2 regions of the Paucibacter sp. B51 genome follow, and region 1 is predicted to be linked to the other one. Evidence: riboswitches for the same ligand, from Rfam matches in the RefSeq annotation. Region 1 holds a riboswitch; the other holds the start of a gene.

Region 1 (7,292 bases):
GTCACGAAGTTCATCACCAGCCAGCCCTGGGGTTTGAGCCGGGAGAACACGCGCTCGATCAGCTCGACCAGCTCACCGCCCGAGCCGCCGATGAACACCGCATCCGGCGCGGGCCATGCCTCCAGGCCCTCGGGCGCGCGGCCCTGTTGGCTGCTGTGGTTACTCAGGCCCAGGCTGCGGCGATTGCGCTCGATGATGGCGGCGTCCTCGCTGTTCTTCTCGATGGCGTAGACATGGCCCTCGGGGCAGAGCCGCGCCGCCTCCAGGCCCACTGAGCCAGAGCCGGCGCCGATGTCCCAGACGATGCTGTTGGCACGCAGCTGCAGGCGCGCCAGCGACACCGCGCGAACCTCGCGTTTGGTCAAGAGGCCCTTCTCCGGCTGGCGTTGCTCAAAAATCTCATCGGCCAGGCCGAAGAGCACCGGCCGCGGCCGCGGCTGCAGGCGCAGCAACAGCATCACATGCAGGGGCGCAAAGCGCAGCTCGGCCACCTCGGCCACGCTGAGCTCGGCCCGCACCCGCTCGCCCGGCTGGCACAGGGATTCGGCCACGGCGATCTGAAAGGCCTCGCCCAGCCCCTCGGCCAGCAGCATGCGGGCGATGCGGTCCGCGCTGTTCTCCGGGCTGGTCAGCACGGCCACCCGCTCCTGCTGGCGCAGGGTCTGCAGCAAGGCGTAGAGCCCATGCGAGGCATCGGCGCCGGGCTGCCACTCGCCGGCATCGCGGCTGTGCACCGAGCAGAACTTCAAGTCCTGCCAGGGCAGGCCCAGGCGGGCGCAGGCCAGCTGGATGGTGCTCAAGTTCGGCAGCACCTCCAGCGCGTCGATGCACAGGCGTGCCGCCAGATAGCTGGCGATGCCAAAGCACAGCGGGTCGCCGGTGGCCAGCACCACGCAGCGCTGGCCCTGGGCCTGGGCCTCGCGGACCCAGAGCGGCACCTGGGACAGGGCGCTGCCGATCTCGTGGCGACGCGCGCCGGGCGCGATCTCGGCCTCGAACAAAGCCAGGGTGCGGGCCGCGCCGATCACGCAGTCGGCCGCGCGCAGCTGGGCCAGGGCGGCCGCACTGAGACTGGCCGCGCCATCGTCCAGCACGCCGATCACCTGGCAGCGCCGGCCGCTGAAGCGCTGGCCTTCGTAGCGGGTGTCCTCGCCCAGCGGCAGGCGCGGCACATGGGTGTGGGTTTCGGAAATCGTCATGTCTGTCATCTGGGTGTTCTTCAATCGCTGGCCGCCTCGGCCAGCTTGCGGCCCTCGAAATCGCAGACCAGCACGGTCAGGCGGAACTTGCCCGGGTAGCGTCCCATCAGGGTCTGCACCACGCGCTCGGCCAGGGCCTGGTGGAACTCCAGCACCAGGCCCAGGGCCTCGACGCGCTCGCTGGCATAACGGGCGGTTTCGGCGTTTCGGATGTCCTCGCAGACCTCGGCCGGCACGCCGATGCCGGCGCAGAGCTCGGCCAGCAGGCCGGTGTCCACCTCGGCGCGGCCGGCGTGGGTGATGGTTTCGCCCTGGGCGATCTTGGTCAGCTTGCCCACCATGCCGCCGATCACCACATGGGCCAGACGGGCCTTGACCGCCGCGTCCAGCGCATAGCGCAGGAAGTCGCCCATCTGCACAAAGCAGGCCTGGGGAAGCTCCGGGAACTCGGCCATGACGAACTTCTCGGTGCGGCCGCCGGTGGTCAGGGCCACCATGCCGGCACCCGTGGTTCCGGCGACCTGCACGCCCTGCATCACGCTGGCCCGGTAGGCCGCCGTCGAGTAGGGCTTGACGATGCCGGTGGTGCCCAGGATGGAGATGCCGCCCAGGATGCCCAGACGCGCGTTGAGCGTCTTCTTGGCCATCTCCAGGCCTTGCGGCACCGAGATGCAGACCTCCAGGCCCAGCTCGTCGAGCAGGCTCTGGCCGATCTCGCGCACGTTGTCCTCGATATTGCGGCGCGGCACCGGGTTGATGGCCGGGCCGCCCACCGCCAGGCCCAGGCCCGGCATGGTGACCGTGCCGACGCCGAAGCCGCCGGCCAGCAAGACCTGACCCTGCAGCTCGGGACGCAGGCGCACATCGGCGGTCAGATGGGCTTTGTCGGTGCAGTCGGGGTCGTCGCCGGCATCCTTGATGACCATGGCATGAGCGACACGGGCCAGGCCTTCGCCTTCGCAGCGACCGTCCTGCACGGCGAACTGCACCCGCTGGCCATTGGGCAAAAGGCATTCCACCGTCTCGGGCACGGCGCCATGCACCAGGCCCAGCACCGCCGCCCGCGCGGCCGCGGCCGAGCAGGCGCCGGTGGTGAAGCCGGTGCGGGTGCCGCGCTTGACGGTCTTGTCCATCATGGCCGCGCCGATCCCTTGTGCTGCAGCTCGCGCGCCTCGGCCAGGCCCAGCAGGGCATGGATGGCCGCCACCACCAGGGTGGAGCCGCCCTTGCGGCCGCGGATGACGATCCAGGGCACCTCGTCCAGCTCGGCCATCAAGTCCTTGCTCTCGGCCGCCGAGACAAAACCGACCGGCATGCCCACCACCAGAGCCGGGCGCACGCCCTGCTCGCGGATCAGGCGCACCAGCTCGATCAGGGCCGTGGGCGCATTGCCGATACCGACGATGGCCCCGTCCAGCAGGCCCAGGGCCTGGGCCTTGCGCATGGCCTGCACGGCGCGCGTCGTGCCCTGCTCGGTGGCCGCCTGGATGACATCGGCATCGCTGATGAACTGATGCGTGCCCATGCCGAAATGGGCCAGGCGCGGGCGCGAGAGGCCGACGCAAATCATCTCCACATCGGCCACCACACGGCTGGGCCCACGCCCGGCCGTGGCCAGGATGGCGGCCAAGCCGGCCTCGACCGCCTGCGGATGAAAGTCCGTCAGGCCGTTGAAATCGAAATCGGCATTGGCGTGGATCATGCGCCGCACCACCGGCCACTGCAGCGCGTCGTAGTAGTGCGGGCCGACCTCGCGGTCGATCACCGCGAAGGAGTCATGCTCAATGGCCCGCCCGGCCGCGGTCAGCTGCTCGGTGACGGTGTTGCCCAGGACCTGGTGGATGCTCATGCCGGGGCATGCCCGTGGGCATGGGCGTCGTGGGGGTGATGGTGGTGGTGCTCGTGAGCGTGCGCATGGCTGTGCTCATGTGTGTGGTCGTGCGCGTGGTCATGCGAATGCCCATGCGCATGGTCATGCCCATGGTCGTGATCGTGCACATGCGGCTCCGGCCCATGGTGATGGCCGCCATGGCCCAGGCTGACGGCGATCTCGCGGAATTTGCAGCCATCGCAAGGCATCAGGGCGGCCGGGGCGCCGGCGCGCAGATCGGCGGCGCGCTGCTCCAGCAGCTCGAAGATCTCGCGCTCCGCCCCGAAGTAATCGGCCAGGGCAAAGCGCAGCTGCGGGTACTGCAGGCGCAGATGCTCGACCTGGCGCTGGATGCGGCTGATCAGGGTGCCACTGAACAGGTAATAAGGCAGGACGACGATCTGCGTCATCAGCTGCTGGCTCTGGCGTTGCACCACCCGCTCCAGGCGCGGGTGGGTGATGCCGGTGAAGGCCACATCGACCAGCTCATGGTCGCCCTCCTCCAGCAGCCAGCGCGCCATCTTGGCCACATCGCCGTTGGCCTGGCGGTCCGAGGCGCCGCGGCCCAGCAGCACCACGCCGGTGTTGCGCGGGTCCGGCATGTCCAGGCTCATCATGGCCTGGCGCAGGCGGCGCTTGAGCAGGGCGAGGATGGGGTCGCAGGCGCTCAGGTGCGGGGCATAGAGGAACTGCGTGCCGGGGCAGTCCAGGCGCGCGCTGTCGATGGCCTGCGGGATGTCCATCTTCACATGCCCCGCGGCATTGAGGATCAGCGGCAGCACCAGCACGCGCTGCGCGCCGAGCGCCGCGCGTCGCAGGCCACCATGCAGCATCACCGGCGCGAACTCGATGAAGCACACCTCGATGCGCCAGCCCGCCTGACGCTGGCGCCATTGCTCGGCAAAGGCCTCGATCTCCTCGTTGGCGCCGGCCTCGCGCGAGCCATGGCCCACCAGAAGAATGGTTTCGTTGGGAGTGTTTGACATGGCAACAGAGCCTCAGAGTTCGGGCTGGGCCGGCGCGCTGGCGCGGCGGAAGCGGTGGGTGAAGCTGGGGTCGTAAAGCTTGGACTTGGCCAGCTCGGGCCAGTGGCGCGAGCCCAGGGTCGGGCTGGCGATGACCATGGACTGGCTGACGATGCCGGCCTCGCGGCAGCGCTGTTTCACATCGGCCAGGGTGGCGCGCAGGATCTGCTCCTCGCCCGGCCAGGAGGCCTTGTGCACCACCAGCATGGGCGCGTCCTCGGCCCAGCCGGCCGCGCGCAGCTCGGCCGTGAGCTGGCCCAGCAAGGTGATGGACAGAAAGATGCACAAGGTGCAGCGGTGCGCGGCCAGGGCCGCCAGGTCCTCGCCCGCCGGCATGGGCGTGCGCCCCGCCACGCGGGTGAAGATCACCGTCTGCGTCAGCTCCGGCAGGGTGAAGGTCTCCACGGCCGCCGCGGCCGAGGCCATGGCCGAAGACACGCCCGGCACCACGCGCAGCGGCACGCCCGCCGCATCGAGCGGCTGCACCAGCTCCATCAGCGCGCCGTAGAGCGCCGGATCGCCGGTCTGCAGACGCAGCACCGTCTCATGGCGCGCGGCGCGCTCGATCAGCCAAGCCGACATCTGATCCAGCGTCATGCCTTTGGAATCAGCAATCTCGCAGCCCGGCGGCGCCCAGCGCGTGGCTGCCTCGTCGACCAGGGAGCCGGCAAACAGGATGGCGCCGGCGCGCTCGATCAAGCCCCGGCCCTTGACGGTGATCAGGTCCGGGTCACCTGGGCCGGCGCCGACAAACCAGACCGTGCCGGGCTCGGCTCGCGCCTCGCTCATGCCCGGCCTGGCTGCGGTGCAAAGCACTGGGCCGCCAGCGGCAGGCGGCGCAGCGGGCCATCGGCACGCAGCAGCCACAGCGTGCCCAGCGTCACCAGAGGCTCCAGCAGCACGACCGGCGCGTAGGCGAGCGCAAAGCGCGCCCACTCGGCCAGGCTGGTCTCGCCCTGGCCCATGGCCAGCCAGAAACCCACCATGGCAATCACGCCGCCGTAGTAGGCGCTGTCCAGCTGCAGCAAGGTCTTGACCGTGACCGGCCGCTCGCCGTGGACCAGGCGCCGGGCCAGGCCGTAATGCACCGCCATCAGCGGCAGCATCAGCGACAGCGAGTTCACCGCCAGATGCACGAGATCCTGCGGCTCGAACACCAGGCCTTGCAGCAGCAGGCCCAGGGGCAAGCCCAAAAGCGTGGGCACAAAGCCGAAGCTCAGGTAGAGCGGCATGGCGCCGAGGAAATGCAGCTCCGACGGGCCCGCCTTCATGTGAAAGGCCTGCATGAAGAGCGAGAAGAACAGCGCCGCCAGCAAGGTGCGCAGCAAGAGCGCGGGCTGCTTGAACAGCGGCGGTAGATGCGCCAGCACCAGCGGCGCGGCCACGGCGGCGGCCAGGGTCAGTTTGGCGGGGGCGATGAGCCCGGGTTCGATGTGCATGGTGGCAGCTCCGATGGGAGTGGAATGAAGGGGCGGTGGAACACAGCGCAGCCAAGAGCGGGCCGCGCAGGGGCAGGCCACGCGCAGGCCTCGGCCAGAGCCGGGCGCACGCGTCAGCGGGAAAACAGTTCTCGGGGGCGGGGTGAGATGCGGGGTCAGCGGCGCGGCGCCTGGCGCAATCGGCCATGCAGCAGCCTCAGCCGGCCGCTGCGGCGCAAACGCGCGAGCGAATCAGCACAAGGGCAAAGCGGCACAACGGCCCGACGAGCGACAACCCGAAGCTCAGACCCGATCAGGGCCTAGGAGGGAGAGGAATCCATGGATAGAGACACCGAAACAGCGCGATCGCCCGCTTCCCCGCAGGTTTTCGCCACATGGTGCGGCAGCCCAAGGGCTACGGCGCACCGCTTCGTTGGCCGGTATCCGGGCTGGTGAAATCGAGTCCATCGCCTTCCCAGATGCAGACAACAACATCCAGTGGCTTGAGATGAACCCTGAGGCCGGCTTGGCGCAAGGCCAGGCCGCTTCGTTCACGCACCGTTGCGGGGGCAGCTCAGTCAGGCAAGGTCCGAAGGGACGGCTTGCATCTACTGATTCCCGTTTAACTGCAGGACTTTTGGGAGTCCCACGAGCACCAACAGGGCGCCATCCTAGCGCAAAACCCCCGGGGCCAACAAGCGCTGTGCGAACTGCGGGTTAGGCAGGAACCGCCGCAACAAGGCCCGCAGCGCAGCGCCCTTGCAGCCGCAGGGCCCGAGCCCCCGGCCCTAGAATGCCGGCATGAACTCCTCGACACTTTGGTTTCGATCATTGCCGGCCGCCCTGGCTCTGCTGAGCGGCCTGCTTTGCGCCCCGGCCCAGGCCGCCGATCCGGCGCCAGCCAAGCCCGCCCCAGCGCCTGAAGCCCCTGCGGCCGCAGCTGCCGACGGCGTGGCCGATGCGCGCGTGACCGTCACCGTGATCGAGGATGACAGCACCCGCATCGAAGAGACCCGGGTGCGCGGCCAGACCCAGAAGGTCACGGTCCAGTCCAAGAACAGCAAGCTACCGAGCTACGAAATCATCATGGGCGATGGCAGCCGCGACCTGTCGGCCGGCCCGGGCTCCACGCGCGGCGCCGCCGGCAAGCGCGTCTGGAACGTTTTCAACTTCTGAGTGCGAGGCCCGGCCGCCTGAGCCTCACCCCTCAAGCCGCCGCCGCGCCCGCCTCGATTCCCACGCTGTAGCAAGCGATCAAGCAGTGCTGACATGGCCGTATTTACCGAAGTGACACTGGAGCAGGCGCAAGCCCTGATCAACCGCCTGGACCTGGGCCAGGTGCAGGAGCTGCGCGGCATTGGCGCCGGCATCGAGAACACCAACTACTTCCTGACCACCGAGCGCGGCGAGTTCGTGCTGACCCTGTTCGAGCGCCTGAGCTTCGAGCAGTTGCCCTTCTACCTGCAGTTCATGAAGCACCTGGCCGCGCGCGGCCTGGCCGTGCCCGACCCGCAGGCCGACGCGCGGGGCGAGATCCTGTTCGAGATCCAGGGCAAGCCGGCCGCCCTGGTCAACAAGCTACGCGGCGGTCACCAGCTGGCGCCCGATCTCTTCCACTGCGAGCAGGTCGGCGCCGCCCTGGCCCGCATGCATCTGGCCGGCCAGGACTTCCCCCTGCACCAGCCCAATCTGCGCGGCCTGGCCTGGTGGACCGACACCGTGCCCGTGCTGCTGCCCCATCTGGCGCCCGAGCAAGCGGCCCTGCTGCGCGAAGAGCTGG
Region 2 (7,292 bases), on a different contig from region 1:
CACGCTGGGCGCTGACATTCACATCGAGAAGCGCTTGCCCGCGGGCGCCGGCATGGGCGGCGGATCCTCCGATGCCGCCTCCACCCTGCTCGCGCTGAACCGCCTCTGGGGCCTGAACTGGCCGCTCTCGCGCCTGCTGCCGCTGGGTTTGAGCCTGGGTGCGGATGTGCCGTTTTTCCTTGGCGGCAGCCACGCTTTCGTCGAAGGCATCGGCGAAATCCTGCATCCGATCGAGCTGCCCGAAATGACGTTTGCCGTCGTGAAACCGGCCGCCAGCATCCCCACGCAGAAAATATTTTCGAGCCCCCTCTTGGCAAGGTCGAATTCTGTGGCTATAGTAGCGGGCTTTCCTGCACACAACAGCAGCGACGACAAAACGAGCAGCGACAGCCGCTCGGCCGAGTCAGAAGATGCTGGCGCCGTGACAAGCGCAGTGAGCCTGGATGCTGAAGGAGTCGAGAAATTCTTGAATGGCTTCGGTCGCAATGACCTGCAAAAGCCGGCCGAGGATTTCTGCCCTGAGGTGGTTCAGGCACTCGAACTGCTGGAATCGCGATTCGGCAACAGCCGGATGACGGGTTCAGGCAGTGCGGTTTTTGCAAGAGTTGATGCTGCAACGCTCGACACTTTCAATAAGCCTGAGGGCGGGAAAAACGGGATTGACTACCGTGAAAAAAATCAGCTGATTTCGGGTTTGCCCACTCACTGGTCTGGTAGAATTTGCCGCAGTCTGAATCGCCACCCCTTGCAGGGTTGGGCTGAGTAAAGACACAAGTTATAGGGTGCTGCAGCTCTGCAGTGTCCTGTGTAGGGGAGTCGCCAAGTTGGTTAAGGCATCGGATTTTGATTCCGACATGCGAAGGTTCGAATCCTTCTTCCCCTGCCAAATTTCTTTCTCTTGAATACCCACCCGGACACGCTGGCTGGCCACGGGTCCTTGACCCAAAGGATGGCCCGTGCTGCTCAATACCGTCCTCTTCACCGGTAACGCCAATCCGGTTCTCTCCCAAGAAATCGCCACCCACCTGGGCCTCGAGCTTGGCAAGGCCGTGGTCGGTCGTTTCTCTGACGGCGAAGTCACCGTCGAGATCCAGCAAAACGTCCGCGCCCGCGATGTGTTCGTCATTCAGCCCACCTGCGCGCCGACGAACGAGAACCTGATGGAACTGCTGATCATGGTCGATGCCCTGAAGCGCGCCAGCGCTCGCCGCATCACCGCCGTGATCCCCTACTTCGGTTACGCACGCCAGGATCGCCGCCCCCGTTCGACCCGCGTGCCGATCTCGGCCAAGGTCGTGGCCAATCTGCTGGAAACCGTCGGTGTCGAGCGCGTCCTGACCATGGACCTGCACGCCGACCAGATCCAAGGTTTCTTCGACATCCCGGTCGACAACATCTACGCCTCGCCGGTGCTGCTGTCGGACCTGAAGGCCCGCAACTATTCCAATCTGGTGGTGGTCAGCCCCGACGTTGGCGGTGTGGTGCGTGCACGCGCCCTGGCCAAGCAGCTGGGCTGCGATCTGGCCATCATCGACAAGCGCCGTCCGGCTGCCAATGTCTCGGAAGTGATGCACGTCATCGGCGAAATCGACGGCCGCAACTGCGTGATCATGGACGACATGATCGACACCGCCGGCACCCTGGTAAAGGCCGCTGAAGTGTTGAAGGACCGCGGCGCCAAGAGCGTGTTCGCGTATTGCACCCACCCGATTCTGTCGGGCCCCGCCATCGAGCGCATTTCCAAGTCGCACCTGGACGAAGTCGTCATCAGCAACACCATCCCGCTGAACGATGCAGCCAAGGCCTGCGGCAAGATCCGCCAGCTGTCGGTCGCCTTCCTGTTCGCCGAAACCATCCGCCGCATTTCGGACGGTGAGTCGGTCACCTCGCTGTTCAGCGAGCAGAACAACAACTTCTAAGTTCTTCGGGCGACGCGGTGCAAGCTGCGGCGCCCGAATCACATGCAGTCGCCGTACGGACTGCATTTCACTGAGCAGCCTGGTCGCGGGCGCTCAACACCATGGACACCGCATGCGGTGTTCAGCCATTTGGAGTCACTATGAAATTCACCGCTTTTGATCGCAAGCTGCAGGGGACCGGAGCGAGCCGCCGCCTGCGCATTGCTGGTCGCGTTCCTGGCATCGTTTTCGGCGCTGGCGAACCCGCCAACATCGAACTGGACCACAACGCCCTGTTCCATGCCCTGAAGAAGGAAGCCTTCCACAGCACCATCCTCGAGATGGAACTGAACGGCGTGGTCACACAAGTTCTGCTGCGCGACTTCCAGCTGCACCCCTACAAGCCGCAAGTCCTGCACGCTGACTTCCAGCGCGTGGACGGCACCACCAAGATCACCAAGAAGGTGCCGCTGCACTTCATCGGCGAAGAAAACTCGCCGGCCGTGAAGACCGACAGCTGCACGGTCAACCACGTGATCACCGAGCTGCAAATCACCTGCCTGGCCCAGCAACTGCCCGCTTTCATCGAAGTGGACCTGAGCGGCCTGACCAAGGGTCACTCGGTGCACGTGAACGACCTGAAGATCCCCGCTGGCATCAAGGTTGTGACCCACGGCAAGCCGAACCCCGTGGTTGCCACCCCGGTGGAGCCCGTGGTCGAAGTGGTGGTGGCTGCTGCCGCTCCCGCCGACGACGGCAAGGGCAAGAAGAAGGGCAAGAAGTAATCCTTCTTCCCCACGGCTTCATGCCTCACGAAAAGGCCCTGCACTGCAGGGCCTTTTTCTTGCCCGCTCGGCGGCGCTCAGCGCCCGCCCATCTGCAAGCCCCGCCCCGTTCGCCCCTTTCTCTCGGCCACGGTGGCCACCGATAATCTCCGCCCATGATTCGACTGTTTGTTGGCCTCGGCAACCCCGGGGCGGAATATGAAGACACGCGCCACAACGCCGGTTTCTGGTGGGTGGATCAGCTGGCGCGCAAGCTGGGTGCCACGCTGCAGGCCGAACGCAACTATTACGGCCTGTGCGCGCGCGTCAACAACGCGCCCGGCTGCGACGGGCCGATCTGGCTGCTGCAGCCCATGACGTACATGAACCTCTCAGGCAAATCGGTGGCGGCGCTGGCGCGCTTCTTCAAGATTGCGCCGGAGGAGATCCTGGCCATCCATGACGAGCTGGACCTCCTGCCTGGTGAGATGAAGTTCAAGCAAGGCGGCGGCAACGGAGGCCACAACGGCTTGAAGGACATGCAGGCCCAGCTCGGCTCGGCCAATTTCTGGCGCCTGCGCCTGGGCATCGGCCACCCCGGCCACAAGGGTGAAGTGGCCGCCTATGTGCTGCGCAAGCCGCCCCTGTCGGAGCGCGAGGCGGTGCAGGATTGCATCGACAAATCCCTGGCCACCGTCGAGCTGATGCTGGCGGGCCAGATGGACAAGGCCCTGGCCAAGATCCACGCCAAGCCGCCGCGGCCCAAACCGCCCAAGCCGGCAGCCCTGGCCGCCAAGCCCGAAGGCAGCCCCGGTCAGCCCACCACCCCAGCCGCCCCCACCGAAAGCTGAGCCCATGCACCACCGCACCCTGCCCCGCCCCGTCCTGGTTTTGAATGGCGCGGCCTGGGCTGCGGTGCTGGCCGTGCCCCTGCTGGGTCTACCCCCTGCCGCACAAGCCCAGACGGAGACGCGCAGCGCCCAGGTCTACCGCTGCGGACCACAGGGCCGCGATCTGCGCGACTCGCCCTGCCCCGAAGGCAGCGCGCAAGCGCCCAAGACCATCGCCTTTGACCAGCCGAGCGACGCCGACCGGCGCGCCGCCCAAGCCCTGGCCAGAGACGATGCGCGTCGCGCCCGCGAGATGGAAGCTCGTCGCCTGAAAGAAGAATCGGAAGCGCTGCGTCGAGCGCCCGGCTCGGTGGCCATCCATGGCCGCGGCCTGCCTGCCTCGGCGCCTGCGCAGACCCAGCCCGCGCAAGCCGCTCATCCCAAACCGCCCAAAGCACCCAAGGCGCCCAAACCCTTGAAGCCCCTGACGCCGGCAGACACGAAAGCAAAAGCGCCGCCTGCGCCCGCATCCATCGGCGCCCAGCCCGGCCGGGCCGCCTCGGCCGCAAGCTAGAATCCAGCCCGTTGGTGCTCGTGCAGGCATTGCGTCTTGCACAGTTAAACGGGAATCAGGAAGGCGCGCTGCCACGCTCGCAAGCAAGCCCAACCTGAGCTGTCCCCGCAACGGTAAGTGAACGAAGCCCTGGCCGCACGCCTCATCGCGACAGCCGCCAGCGCGCTTCAAGCGCTGTCCTCGGTCCACTGAAACCCCCGGGTTTTGGGAAGGACACAGCTGCTGAGGTTCACCAGCCCGGATACCGGCCAACAACGTGGTGCGCCGCGTCCCCTGCCCTTCTACGGGCGGGTGCTGCAGCACATCGTTCCACAGGCGCTCAGCGGGTGAGCTGGTGCCTGGCAGTTCTGCTTGCTGTTTCTTTTGCTCATGACCTCTTCCGTCCGGCCCTTGGCCCGCACTCAGGCGCGCGCGTTCCTGCCCGCCGCACCTTCGTCCTTTGCTGTTCGCGCCCAAGCCTTGCCCTTCACCTTGGCCCTGCTTGCCATGGCCATTCAGGGCCAGGCCCAGGCACAGGGTCCTGGCCCCAACAAGCTCGATTCGGTGGTGGTCACCGCCACCCGCTCGCCCATTCGCTTGAGCGAAGTCCTGACCGACCTGACCGTGCTGACCCGTGCCGACATCGAGCGCCAAGCCTTTGGCGGCTTGGCCGATCTGCTGCGCAACAGCGGCTGCGTGGAGATGGTCCGCAACGGCGGCCCCGGCACCACGACATCGCTCTTCCTGCGTGGCGCTGACACCCGCCACACGGTGGTTCTGGTGGACGGCGTGCGTGTCGATTCGCAAGCCAGCGGCGGCACGGCCTGGCAAGGCATCCCGCTGTCGCAAATCGAACGCGTGGAAGTGCTCAAAGGCCCAGCCAGCGCCATCTACGGCTCCGACGCAGTCGGCGGCGTGGTGCAGATCTTCACCCGCAAGGGCGGCCCGCGCCTGCAGGCCGAGCTGGGCGCCGGTCTGGGCAATCTGGGCACTCGCAAGCTCGACGCCGGCCTCACCGGCAGCTCGGGCCTGCTGGACTTCGCCCTCAGCGCCGCGGCCGAGCGCAGTGACGGCTTCAACAGCACCATCGACTCGCCCAGCAGCTTCAGCTACATCGCCGACCGTGATGGCTGGAAGAACCACAACCTCAAGGGCCGAATCGGCCTGCAGCTGAACACGGCCCACCGGCTTGAGGCCCTCGCTCTGAGCAGCCACTCCGATGCCCAATACGATGGATCGAAAAGTTCGCCAGACAATGACGACCACAGCATCCAGGACACCCGCGTGGCCCAGCTGAGCTGGAGTGCGCAATGGTTGCCGGCGCTGCAGACCCAGCTGAGCCTGGCTGAATCGACCGAGAAGTACGAGACCCAACCCTCGGTATACCTGACCGAAACCCAGCTGCGCAATATCAGCCTCAATGGCAGCTACCAGATCGCCAAAGGCCAGCAACTCAACTTCATCCTGGAGCGCCGCGAGGACCGCCTGGAGAACCCGAACCTGCTGAGCGACAACAAGATCGACAAGCGCCGCCAGCATGGGCTGGCCCTGGGCTGGCTGTGGAACCAGGATGCGCTGAGCCTGCAAGTGCACGGCCGCCATGACGATGACAGCCAGTTCGGCGGCGTCAACACCGGCACGGTCGCGGCCGGCTATGTGCTCGCTTCGGGCCTGCGCCTGGTCAGCTCCGTCGGCACGGCCTTCCGTGCACCGACCCTGTTTCAGCGCGCCAGCGAATACAGCCCCGATCTGAGCAAGCCCGGCGTCAAGCCGCTGGACCCTGAGCGCGGCCGCAACCTCGAGTTCGGCCTGAAGTACAACACCGAGCACAGCGAGTTTTCGCTCACGGCCTACCGCAACCGCATCCGCGACCTGATCATCTACGGAGCGCCAGGCAGCTGCGTCAACAAGCGTGGCTGCTATCAAAACGTCGCCTCGGCCCGCTTGCAAGGTCTGAGCCTGCAAGGCAGCACCGAGATCGCCGGCATCCGCCTCTCCAGCACCCTGGACCTGCAGGCCCCCAAGAACATGAGCAATGGCAAGCTTCTGGCCCGCCGTGCGCGCGTGTACGGCACCCTGCGTGCCGACACCACGGTGGCGAACTGGAAGCTGGGTGCGGCCGTGCAGAGCTCGGGCCAACGTTATGACGACGCGGCCAACAGCAAGCCCCTGGCGGGCTATGCTCTGCTCAACCTCGACGCCCAGTACAGCCTGACGCGCGAGCTGCGCCTGCAGCTGAATCTGGACAATGCCTTCAACCGCAGCTACCAGACAGCAGGCGGCTATGCCCAGGCACCGCGCACGGTCTTCGTCGGCCTGCGCTACAGCCCCGCCTCGCTGTAAATCTGACGCAGGCAAAAGCGACCATGGCGGCTGATCAGCTTCAGAGGCACCAGCTCATCGTCGGCGGCCAGCGCAGCGGCAAGAGCCGCCATGCCGAGCGCCTGGCCCTGCGCTGGCTGAAGGCCTCGCCGGCGCATGAGGTCTGCATGCTGGCCACGGCCCAGGCCTGGGACGCGGAGATGCGCCAGCGCATTGCCCGCCACCAGGCCGACCGCCCGCCCGGCTTTGCCACGGTGGAGGTGCCGCTGTCGCTCACCCGCGCCCTGCGCGCGCAAAGCGCGCCGGGCCGGCTGCTGCTGGTGGACTGCCTGACCCTGTGGCTGACCAACTGGCTGATGCCCATGGACGGCCGGCCCGACCGCGCGGGCTGGGAGGCCGAGCGCAGCGCGCTGCTGGCCTGCCTGCCCGAGCTGGCCTCGCCCGTGCTCTTCGTGTCCAACGAGGTGGGCTGGGGCATCTCGCCGCTGGGGCGCGAGGTGCGCGACTTTGTCGATGAACTGGGCCGGCTCAACCAGGCGGTGGCCAGCCGCTGTCAAGACCTGACCCTGATGGTGGCCGGCCAGGCCTGGACCCGGCCGGTGCATGTGGAGACCGATCTGCCATGAAGCCTCGCATTCTCTTTTTCTGCGCCTTCCTGACCGCCCTGCTGATCGGCCCGGTCCAGGCCCAGGCGCCCGCCAAAGTCGAAATCAAGGACGACCTCGGCCACAGCACGCAGTGGAGCCGGCCGCCGCAGCGCATCGTCACCCTGCTGCCCTCGCTGACCGAGACCGTCTGCGCCCTGGGGGCCTGCGAGCGCCTAGTCGGCGTGGACCGCTATTCCAACCACCCCGAGTCGGTGGGCAAGCTGCCCAAGCTCGGCGGCCTGGATGACACCCAGGTCGAGACCATCGTGTCGCTGCGG

What was found. Region 1 has a riboswitch for cobalamin ahead of OOB33_RS21190 (energy-coupling factor ABC transporter permease). Riboswitches for the same ligand answer to the same signal wherever they lie in the genome.
Region 2: linked by a shared signal. The riboswitch ahead of OOB33_RS08625 (TonB-dependent receptor plug domain-containing protein) and the one ahead of OOB33_RS21190 (energy-coupling factor ABC transporter permease) in region 1 are both predicted to bind cobalamin.

Annotation. Positions count from the first base shown of each region.
Region 1 covers NZ_JAPIVN010000002.1:36,720-44,011, forward strand. The annotation lists gene cbiE (precorrin-6y C5,15-methyltransferase (decarboxylating) subunit CbiE) at 1-1,199, opposite strand, end outside; gene OOB33_RS21170 (cobalt-precorrin-5B (C(1))-methyltransferase) at 1,220-2,335, opposite strand; gene OOB33_RS21175 (precorrin-8X methylmutase) at 2,332-3,048, opposite strand; gene OOB33_RS21180 (sirohydrochlorin chelatase) at 3,045-4,055, opposite strand; gene cobM (precorrin-4 C(11)-methyltransferase) at 4,068-4,883, opposite strand; gene OOB33_RS21190 (energy-coupling factor ABC transporter permease) at 4,880-5,533, opposite strand; cobalamin riboswitch at 5,931-6,187, opposite strand; gene OOB33_RS21195 (hypothetical protein) at 6,314-6,688, shown strand; gene OOB33_RS21200 (homoserine kinase) at 6,782-7,292, shown strand, end outside.
Region 2 covers NZ_JAPIVN010000001.1:2,024,762-2,032,053, reverse strand. The annotation lists gene ispE (4-(cytidine 5'-diphospho)-2-C-methyl-D-erythritol kinase) at 1-766, shown strand, start outside; tRNA gene OOB33_RS08650 (tRNA-Gln) at 810-886, shown strand; gene OOB33_RS08645 (ribose-phosphate pyrophosphokinase) at 957-1,919, shown strand; gene OOB33_RS08640 (50S ribosomal protein L25/general stress protein Ctc) at 2,060-2,683, shown strand; gene pth (aminoacyl-tRNA hydrolase) at 2,839-3,513, shown strand; gene OOB33_RS08630 (hypothetical protein) at 3,518-4,066, shown strand; cobalamin riboswitch at 4,062-4,333, shown strand; gene OOB33_RS08625 (TonB-dependent receptor plug domain-containing protein) at 4,436-6,388, shown strand; gene cobU (bifunctional adenosylcobinamide kinase/adenosylcobinamide-phosphate guanylyltransferase) at 6,412-6,993, shown strand; gene OOB33_RS08615 (ABC transporter substrate-binding protein) at 6,990-7,292, shown strand, end outside.